DNA from 2 places in the Intrasporangium calvum DSM 43043 genome. Region 1 is predicted to be linked to the other one. Evidence: predicted binding sites of a transcription regulator. Region 1 holds the regulator's gene; the other holds the start of a gene.
The links. Region 1 encodes LexA, which represses DNA repair genes until DNA is damaged. Its sites were predicted from a motif close to TCGAACANNTGTTCGA; they were not measured.
Positions count from the first base shown of each region.

Region 1 (4,591 bases):
GCCGGGAGTCGCTGGTCCGAGCGCCCGGCCGCGATCGCTGCGAGGTTGTACTCGGAGGTCGTGCCCTCGTCGAGGTAGTCGCCGTGCAGGAACGACTCCCGGAGGACCACGTTGGTCGCGCCGGGCTTCAGGGCCGCAGTGGCGCCGAGGGCCGCAACACCTGGAATCTCGCGTGGGTCCAGACCGTGCCAGTCGGTCATCGGCACGGGATCAGTCGGCGCGGCGAGGACGTTCAAGGCCCCTGGCTTGAGGCCGGCCTGCGCCACGGAGCCGAGCGACGTCCCGGGCGAGCCGAAGAGCGCGACGTCGTCCATCCGCATCACCTGCTGCAGGGCGAAACCGGTCACGACCGACCCGTAGGAATGAGCCCAGAGCGCTTGGTGCGCGGGTGCATCCCGGCTCGCGTCGATGCCGTTGGTGAACGAGGCCAGGTCGTCGGCCCAGGCCCGCGCCGTGTCGTCGCGCAGGACCGACCGGCTGGAGAATCCCCCGTCACGTCCTTGGGGAGCGGGGTAGCCCAACCAGATGGCGATGGCGACGTCGCCGTCGTCACCCTCCTCGCGCGTCTGGGTCAGCGCCAGTCGCCGCATCCCGACGAACCGGTCGTCGTAGTCCCGCAGGTCCCGCTCCGGTCGCGTCGAGAACCCCCCCACATAGGTCGCGACGTGCCCGGCGCGGTCGATGTCTCCGACGGTGGTGATGGCCCGGACCACCAGCCCGGAGACGTCGATGAGGAGCAGCTGCCTCGTCACCCCGTCGCGCTTGGCCAGGAGTGCGTCGATGGCCTCGATCGACTTCGCGCGCTCCCAGGTGGGTATCGCGGTGCGCTGGGGGATCGAACCGGCGCGTCGGAGCGCCTCCCTCGCCGGCCCGCGGAGGCGGGCAAGCAGGATCAGGTTGGCCTGGTGGCGGTCCCAGGCGGGGATCCCGTCCCGGGGGCCGACCCAGTCCGGGTGCTGGGTGATGGCCCGCCGCCGCTCGCTCACGGTGAGGCTGCGCCACCACGCCGCGTTGGCGAACGCGCCATCCGGCCGCCCCACCCCACCCTCGGGCGGTGGCGGCACCACGCCGAGCTCGTCGGGGACCGCCGGCGCCACCGGATCGGCCACCGCCCCGCGCAGACGGCGCTGCACCTCGACATCCGTCTCCGCAGCGACCCGAACCGCCTCGCCGAGGCAGCGCCCGACCTCGTTCACCATCAGGGCGTCCAGCCGCCCCACATGGGCGTCCATCGTCGGGTCGCCCGTGGGGAAGCGGTGGGGCACCTGGACGAGGCCGTCCGCGTCCGTCCACGCACCTCGGTCCCGTGCGATCCGCTCTGCTCGGTGGACCAGCTCGAGGCAGGCCTCCATCCGCGCCGCGAGACCGCGAAGCACCGACGCCGTGACCCCCATGCGGGCCGACACGTCACCCAACAGTGCCACCGCCCCCGACTGGGCCTGGCTCGCCGACGTCGCCGCCCGCCCCCGCCACTCGCGTCCCGCGGCCCGGGCACGCAGAGCCGCGTCGGCAGCCCCCATGACACGTCGCCGTTGGATCTCGAGCCGGTGGACCACCTCGAGGACCAGTGCGGGCCGAAAGGCCCTGATGTCCCGGACGCCGAGCTGCCGGGTCACGGAAGCTCACCGGACCCGCTGACGGCGCGGCGCGCCACCTGCTCGACGACGGCGTAGGACTCCCCCGCTGCCGCGAGGTCCATCCCGACCCTCGCGAGGCCGAGCCGGGCGCGCAGCAGCCGGTCACCCCACGCCACGCCGAGCTCCCGGATCGCCGCAGCGGTCAGACCCCCAGGAAAGGCCTGGGCCACCGGTGCCACGGCACTCCCGACGTCCACGCCGTCCAACGCCCGGACAGCCTCGCCGAACCTGCCCGAGTCGCGCACGAGCGCGTCGGGCTCCACCTCAAATCTCATCTGCAGACTCCTCCCAGCCCCATCCCGACGAGGCTAGGAAAAAGCGCCGATTCCGCCGGAGGTCTTGTCCACAGGCCGCCCCCCACCCGCCACCCGGTGCCAGACACGAGAACGCCGCACCGACGCCGGTCACGGCGAGGGTGCGGCGCTCCGGGTGCCCCGGCGGGGTCGAAGCGCCGGTGCACCAGCCGCTGAAGGTGGAGCCAACGCGGCCGATCAGGGGAGCCAAGCAGCACTCAGCGCGCAAACAGGAGCCAGCTGAGCGGCATACGGCCCGAGGGCTGTTTCAGAGCTCAGGGATGACGAGCGTCTGCCCAGCATGGACGTAGGAGGTGGAGAGGTTGTTGGCCAGCTGGAGCTCGACGACGCCGGCTGCGATCGGCAGCTGCGGAAGCTCTCGGAGGGCGATCTCGGACAATGTCTGCCCGGCCTCGACGGTGACCGACTCGGGCTGTCCGGACGCCGACGCCAGCTGCCCCGCGAGGGCCAGGCCGAGCGCGGCGACGAGCAGTGCGACGAAGAAGGCGACGACCACCCGACCCCGTCGAGTCAGCCGGTAGGTGGGCTCGGTCACGGGCGGCACGAGCACGAGTCGCGGCCGTGCCACCGGTGCTGGCTCGACCGGAACCAGGAATTCGAGAACCTGTGCGGCCATGGTGCCTCCCTCACTGCGAACGGGTGTTCGATAGAACGCCTGTACGAATTTCTAACACGTCACCCCGAAGATTGTCGAGCGACACGTCGAACAAATGTTTGGCAACTGTGTTCGAAGCCCCCTAGGCTTCATCCACAACAGGAAGCACACCAGTCACCACCGACAGTGCCTGTTGTGACAGCCTGAGACGAGTCGCCACCAAGCAGCCGCGTGAGCATGACGAAGGGGATCACCATGGGCGTGACCGAGCTTCCCGACCGGGACAAGGGAGACCGGCTGACCGTCCGTCAGCGTCGGGTGCTCGAGGTGATCCGCAACTCGGTCGACCGCCGCGGCTACCCGCCCAGCATGCGGGAGATCGGCGATGCCGTCGGGCTGTCGAGCCCCTCGAGCGTCTCCCACCAGCTCAACGCCCTCGTCGCGAAGGGCTACCTGCGGCGCGACCCCAACCGGCCGCGCGCGCTCGAGATCGTCTCTCCCGACGCGGGTCCGGCATCCTCGGGCCGTCGCCGAGGGACATCCGGCGTCGAGTCCGGGTCCGGCGCCCAGTACGACACCGAGACCGACTCGGGCGATGCCAGGCCGGCCGCCGCCTACGTCCCGGTCCTCGGCCAGATCGCTGCGGGCGTGCCGATCCTCGCTGAGGAGGTCGTCGAGGACGTCTTCCCCCTGCCGAGGCAGATCGTCGGCGAGGGCAACCTCTTCCTTCTGAAGGTCGTCGGCGACTCGATGATCGAGGCGGCCATCTGCGACGGCGACTGGGTCGTCGTGCGCCAGCAGCCGACCGCCGAGAACGGCGACATCGTCGCGGCGCTGCTCGACAGCGAGGCCACCGTGAAGACGTTCAAGCGCAAGGACGGCCACGTGTGGCTGTTGCCGCACAACCCCGAGTTCTCCCCCATCGACGGAGACCACGCCACCGTTCTCGGGAAGGTCACCGCGGTCCTGCGCCGGGTCTGAGCCCAGTCCGTATGCCGCTGAGCTCAGTCCCGTACACCGGCCCGGTCCCGCTCGGGGTGCGTATCACGTCGAGCCACGCCAGACTCTGACCGTCACCAGGCCTGCACACTCGGGAGGGCAGTCATGAGGCAGTCGCACGAGGCCGCCGTGCTGAACACGTATCGCTACCTGCGGTTGGCGACGATCCCGCTGCTGCTGACGCTGCTCATCGCGGTGGGGCTGGAGACCTTCCGCGGCGAGCCGTGCCTCCTCGGTTCGATCAGCGCGTATTACCACACCCCGGCGCGAGGTGCCTTCATCGGCGGGCTGTTCGCTGTCGGGGCGTGCCTCATCGTCTACAAGGGCAACGACCCGCTCGAGGACGTGTTGCTCGACTTCTCAGGCTTCATGGCCTTCGTCGTCGCGCTCGTCCCGACCGTCGTCGACACCGGGTGCGGCTCCAAGTACCCCGTGCAGAACCTCGATCTCACCGCCGCTGCCGTGCGCAACAACATCACCACGCTCCTCATCGCCACGGCGCTGGCCGTGCTCGCCAAGTGGCTGCTCGTCCGCCGGGACCGTCGGCGCGCCACGAGCACCCAGAAGGATCTCGAGCTCCCGATGCAGCCCGCCGACGAGGCTCCCACGCCGCTCAACGGTCACGTGGCTCAGTGGGCACGGCGCGCATCATGGATCTGTCTGGTGATCCTCGCTGTCGAGCTCGGTCTCTTCCTCTTCTGGCCGGACACCTTCAAGGACGTGAGCCACGGGGTCGCCGCGATCACCATGGTGCTGGGTGTCATCGGCGTGATGATCGCCAACGCTCGTGGCCTCAGCCGGGCTGAGCAGCAGTCCGATGAGCTCCGGTCCGCACCGACTCCACCAGGGGGGCGGGAGCCTGAGCAGGGGCCACGCGCTTGGGTCAACCGGTACAGCCTGGTCGCAGCCGTCATGGTGGCCCTGATCGGCGTGACGGTCGTCCTTCACCTGATGGGCCTGACCGGGAACTACGTCATCCTCATCCTCGAGGTCGTGGTCATCCTCAGTTTCCTGGTCTTCTGGGGTCTGCAGACAGCCGAGCTCTG
Region 1 is NC_014830.1:1,601,134-1,605,724, reverse strand. Features, by position in the region: gene INTCA_RS07290 (alpha/beta hydrolase) at 1-1,616, opposite strand, end outside; gene INTCA_RS07285 (hypothetical protein) at 1,613-1,912, opposite strand; gene INTCA_RS07280 (LysM peptidoglycan-binding domain-containing protein) at 2,199-2,567, opposite strand; gene lexA (transcriptional repressor LexA) at 2,784-3,527, shown strand; gene INTCA_RS07270 (hypothetical protein) at 3,651-4,591, shown strand, end outside.

Region 2 (4,591 bases), 770 kb from region 1:
CAACATCGTGCTCGCCGTGCTGACCGCAACGACGGTGGTCATCGCCATGCGGATCGTCGGGCTGCTCCTCATCAGCGCCCTGATGATCGTGCCGAACGCGGCGGCCCAGCTGTTCGCCCGCAGCTTCAGCTCCGGGGTGCGCTGGGCGATCGCCCTGGGGCTCGTCTCCGCGGTCGGTGGCGTGGTCGCCTCCTACCCGCTCAACACGCCGTCCGGGGGGACGATCGTGCTCGTGGCCATCGGGCTGTTCCTCCTCATCTCGATCTCGACGAGCGTCGTCCAGCGGGTGCGCGGCAACCGCCACGACCGGGCAGAGGGCCACGACCACGAGCACGGCCCCGGCTGCGGCCATGCGTCCGTTCCGCACGAGGACCACGTCGACTACGTCCATGACGGCCACCTCCACGCCCCGCACCACGGGCACTACGACGAGCACGGCGAGGTGGCCCCCGCCGAGCAGACGACCGAGGAGGTCACCCCGTGACGACCACCCCGCGCCGGATGACCCGCCAGCAGGCCGCCGTGGCCGAGCTGCTCGAGAAGTGCAACGACTTCACGTCGGCGCAGACCGTCCATGCCCGCCTGCGCGACGCGGGTGAGGGGGTCGGCCTCGCGACCGTCTACCGCGCGCTGCAGGCCATGGTCGAGGCCGGCACCGTGGACGTCCTGCGGACCGACGAGGGCGAGGCCGTCTACCGGGCCTGCTCGACCCATCACCACCACCACCTCGTCTGCCGGGAGTGCGGGCGGACCGTCGAGGTCGAGGGCCCCGCGGTCGAGCAGTGGACCGACCGCGTCGCCGCCCAGCACGGGTTCAGCGACGTGACCCACACGCTCGAGATCTTCGGCACCTGCGACGACTGCGGCCGCCCGGGGGCCTCCTGATCGCGGCCGGCGTCAGCTCCGCGTCAGCTCAGGGACGGCTGGTCCACCGCACCACCGTAGCGGCGGTCCCGGGCGACGTACTCCTCGATCGCCGCCCACAGGTCCCGGCGGTCGTAGTCCGGCCACAGCCGGTTCTGGAACACCATCTCGGCGTAGGCCGACTGCCACAGCAGGAAGTTGCTCGTCCGCTGCTCCCCCGACGAGCGGACGAACAGGTCGACGTCAGGCATGCTCGGCTCGTCGAGATAGCGCGTGATGGTCCGTTCGTCGACCGAGCTCGGCCGCAGCCGGCCGGCTCGCGCGTCCTCGGCGATCCGTCGGACGGCGTCGGCCAGCTCGGCGCGGCCGCCGTAGTTGACGCAGAAGTAGAGGGTGAGACCGGTGTTGTCCTTGGTCAGCTCCTGGGCGACCTCGAGCTCCTTGATGACCGACCGCCACAGCCGCGGTGACCGGCCCACCCACCGCATCCGGACGCCCCATTCGTGCAGCTGGTCCCTCCGGCGCCGGATCACGTCACGGTTGAAGCCCATGAGGAAGCGCACCTCGTCCGGCGAGCGGCGCCAGTTCTCCGTCGAGAAGGCGTACGCGGACAGGTGCGTCACCCCGACCTCGATGGCCCCGGCCACCACGTCCAGGAGGGAGGCCTCGCCCGCCTCGTGGCCCTTGGTCCGGGGCAGGCCGCGGGCGTTGGCCCACCGGCCGTTGCCGTCCATGACGATGGCGACGTGCTTCGGCAGGGCGGCGGCCGGGATCGACGGCGGCCGCGCCCCCGATGGGTGCGGGAAGGGCTGGGTCATGGTTCTCCGGTCGATCGGTTGATCTGTCGCTCAGGCTCGCTCGACGAGGCGCAACGATCTCACGCCACGCTCCAGGTGCCACTGCAGGAAGGCTGCGACGAGACCACTGCCCTGCCGGCGCTGCCGGTCGTCGCTGGCGTCGGCCACGTCCCAGTCGCCGGACAGGAGCGCGGCCAGGAGGGCAAAGGTCTCCGGGGCCGGCGCGCTCGAGCCGGGCGGCCGGCAGAGAGGGCACACCGCCCCGCCGGCCTGGACGTTGAACGCGCGTTGGGGTCCCTCGGCGCCGCAGCGCGCGCAGTCGTGGAAGCTCGGCGCCCACCCGGCGACGGCGAGGGAGCGCAACAGGAAGGCATCGAGGACGAGGGAGGGGTCGTGGACGCGCTCGGAGAGAGCGCGGAGGGCGCCCGCCAGCAGGAGGTACTGCTGGGCCTGCGGCTCGTGCTCCTCGGTGAGCTGGATCGAGGTCTCGAGCATCGCGGAGGCAGCCGTCCAGGCGGCGTAGTCCCGCGCGATGACGTCGCCGTAGGAGGCCAGCGTCTCGACCTGGGTCACCGTGTCGAGGTTGCGGCCCTCGTAGCACTGCACGTCGACGACCATCCCGGGCTCGAGCCGGGAGCCGAACCGCGACTTCGTGCGGCGCACGCCCTTGGCGACGGCCCGAACGCGGCCGCGGGTGCGCGTCAGCATCGTGATGATGCGGTCGGCCTCGCCCAGCTTGTGGGTGCGCAGGACGATCGCCTCGTCACGATAGAGGGGCATGGCCTCATTGTCTCGCGATCCGCTCCGCTCCCGAAGCAGCCTCGCCGGTCGGCCGTGAACTCGAAGCGTCTCGAACACTCGTTCGAGATGGTGGGTTACAGTGGGGTGATGGACCTCATGCTCCAGGGCTCCCTGCTCGACCTCGCTGACGAGATGTCGCTGGGCCGGCTGGCAGCCGGTCTCCACCGCACCGAGCTCGGCGCCGGCGCCTGGGTCGACGTCCGGCCCGGCTGGCTCGCCGCGGGAGATGAGCTGTTCGCCCTGTTGGTGCGCTCGGTGCCGTGGCGGGCCGAGCGCCGGACGATGTACGACTCGGTCGTCGACGTGCCGCGCCTGACCAGGTTCTACGCCGCCGGCGAGCCGCTCCCCCACCCGCTCCTCGACACGGCCCGGGACGCCCTCAGCGTCCACTACGAGGCCGAGCTGGGCGAGCCGTTCGTCACGGCCGGGATGTGCCTCTACCGGGACGGTCGCGACAGCGTGGCGTGGCACGGCGACCGGATCGGGCGGTCCAACGACGTCGACACCATCGTCGCGATCCTCTCGCTCGGCTCCGCCCGGACCCTGGCCCTCCGGCCGCGGAACGGGGGCCGCATCCCCGGCTCGCTCCAGAAGGCATTGCGTCTGCCGCTCGCGCATGGTGACCTCGTGGTCATGGGCGGGTCGTGCCAGCGGACGTGGGACCACGCGATCCCCAAGACGTCCGAGCCGGTCGGGCCGCGCATCTCCGTGCAGTTCCGAGTCGCAGGTGTTCGTTAGGAGCATTCCGTATGCCGCTGAGCTCGCTCCCGGCCGAAGGCGCGGCCCCCGCCGTCCCCTACCTCGAGCATCTGAGGGAGGAGTCGGCCCGCTTCCGTGAGCTGCTCGCCGGAGCCGCGGGCAGCGAGCATGTCCCGACGTGCGAGGAGTGGCGGGCCGACGACCTGCTGTGGCACCTGGCCGACGTCCAGTGGTTCTGGGGCGAGATCGCCGAGCGCGGCTTGACGAGCCACGCCGAGGTCCGAGGCCTCGAGGCGCGACGCCCCGCCCGACCTGCCGAGCGGTCGGCGCTGCTCGCCCACTTCGACCAGTCGACCGAGCGGCTGCAACGGGCCCTGGCCGCGCACGACCCCTCCACCGAGCTGTGGATGTGGCACCTCGACCACTCGGCCGGCTACATCAGCCGCCGGCAGGCGCACGAGGCCCTCATCCACCGGATCGACGCCGAGCTCACGGTGGGTTCAGAGCGCGGCCCGGTCGACTGTCGTCTGGCGGCGGACGGCGTCGACGAGGCGCTCCGCGTCATGCGTGGCTTCCCGGTCGAGTACGCCCTGGAGTCCCGACCGCTGGGCCCGAGCGTCACCCTCGCCGTCGTCGACGGCTTCCACACCTGGACCGTCACACCGGTCCACGTGACCGGGGTGGACCCGGACGGGGACCGGTGGGACGAGCGCCGGCTGGCGGTCGCTGACGGTCCGGACGACGCCTCGGCCGCCGAGGTGGCCGGGACGGCCGGCGACCTCGACTGCTGGCTGTGGAACCGGCCCCCTCACGGGGAGATCACCCGTAGCGGCGATCCCGCCGCACTGGCCCTGGTCGACGAGGTGGTCGGCTCGGCCGTGACGTGACGGCCGTCGAGCCACGGGCGGCGCATCAGCCCGTGGCTCGACGACAGGTGTGAGGGGGTCAGGCGACGGCGTCGGCAGGTCAGGCGACGGCGACGGCGGCAGCGAACTGGCCGGCGCGGACTCCCTCCATCGCCTTGGTCCAGACGACGAGGTGGTCGAGCATGGGCCCGACCGCCGCGATGGCCGGCTCAGTCGGGGCCAGTACGGAGAAGTTCTCGAAGTCCGTGAAGAGCGAGAGCAGCGCACTGTTGCGGACGTGGGCGACCTGCAGCTCGGACAGGATGCCGCGCAGGTGCTCGACTGCACGGGCACCGCCCGCTGAGCCGTAGGAGACGAACCCAGCGGCCTTGTTGTTGAGCTCCGGACCCAGGTAGTCGAGAGCGTTCTTCAGGGCCCCCGTGATGGAGTGGTTGTACTCGGAGACGACGAACACGTAGCCGTCGAACTCGTCCATGCGGGCGGACCAGGCCTTGCTGTGGGCCTTGGTGCCGGGTCCGAAGGCCGGCGGGAGCGCCTCGTCCCAGACCGGGAGCTCGAACTCGG
Region 2 is NC_014830.1:2,374,975-2,379,565, forward strand. Features, by position in the region: gene INTCA_RS10770 (metal ABC transporter permease) at 1-484, shown strand, start outside; gene INTCA_RS10775 (Fur family transcriptional regulator) at 481-885, shown strand; gene INTCA_RS10780 (isoprenyl transferase) at 909-1,682, opposite strand; gene recO (DNA repair protein RecO) at 1,713-2,441, opposite strand; gene INTCA_RS10790 (alpha-ketoglutarate-dependent dioxygenase AlkB) at 2,550-3,200, shown strand; gene INTCA_RS10795 (maleylpyruvate isomerase family mycothiol-dependent enzyme) at 3,212-4,048, shown strand; gene INTCA_RS10800 (NADPH-dependent FMN reductase) at 4,128-4,591, opposite strand, start outside.
Region 2: a site for LexA is predicted at 2,512-2,527, ahead of INTCA_RS10790 (alpha-ketoglutarate-dependent dioxygenase AlkB). Genes of this name have one in related genera too.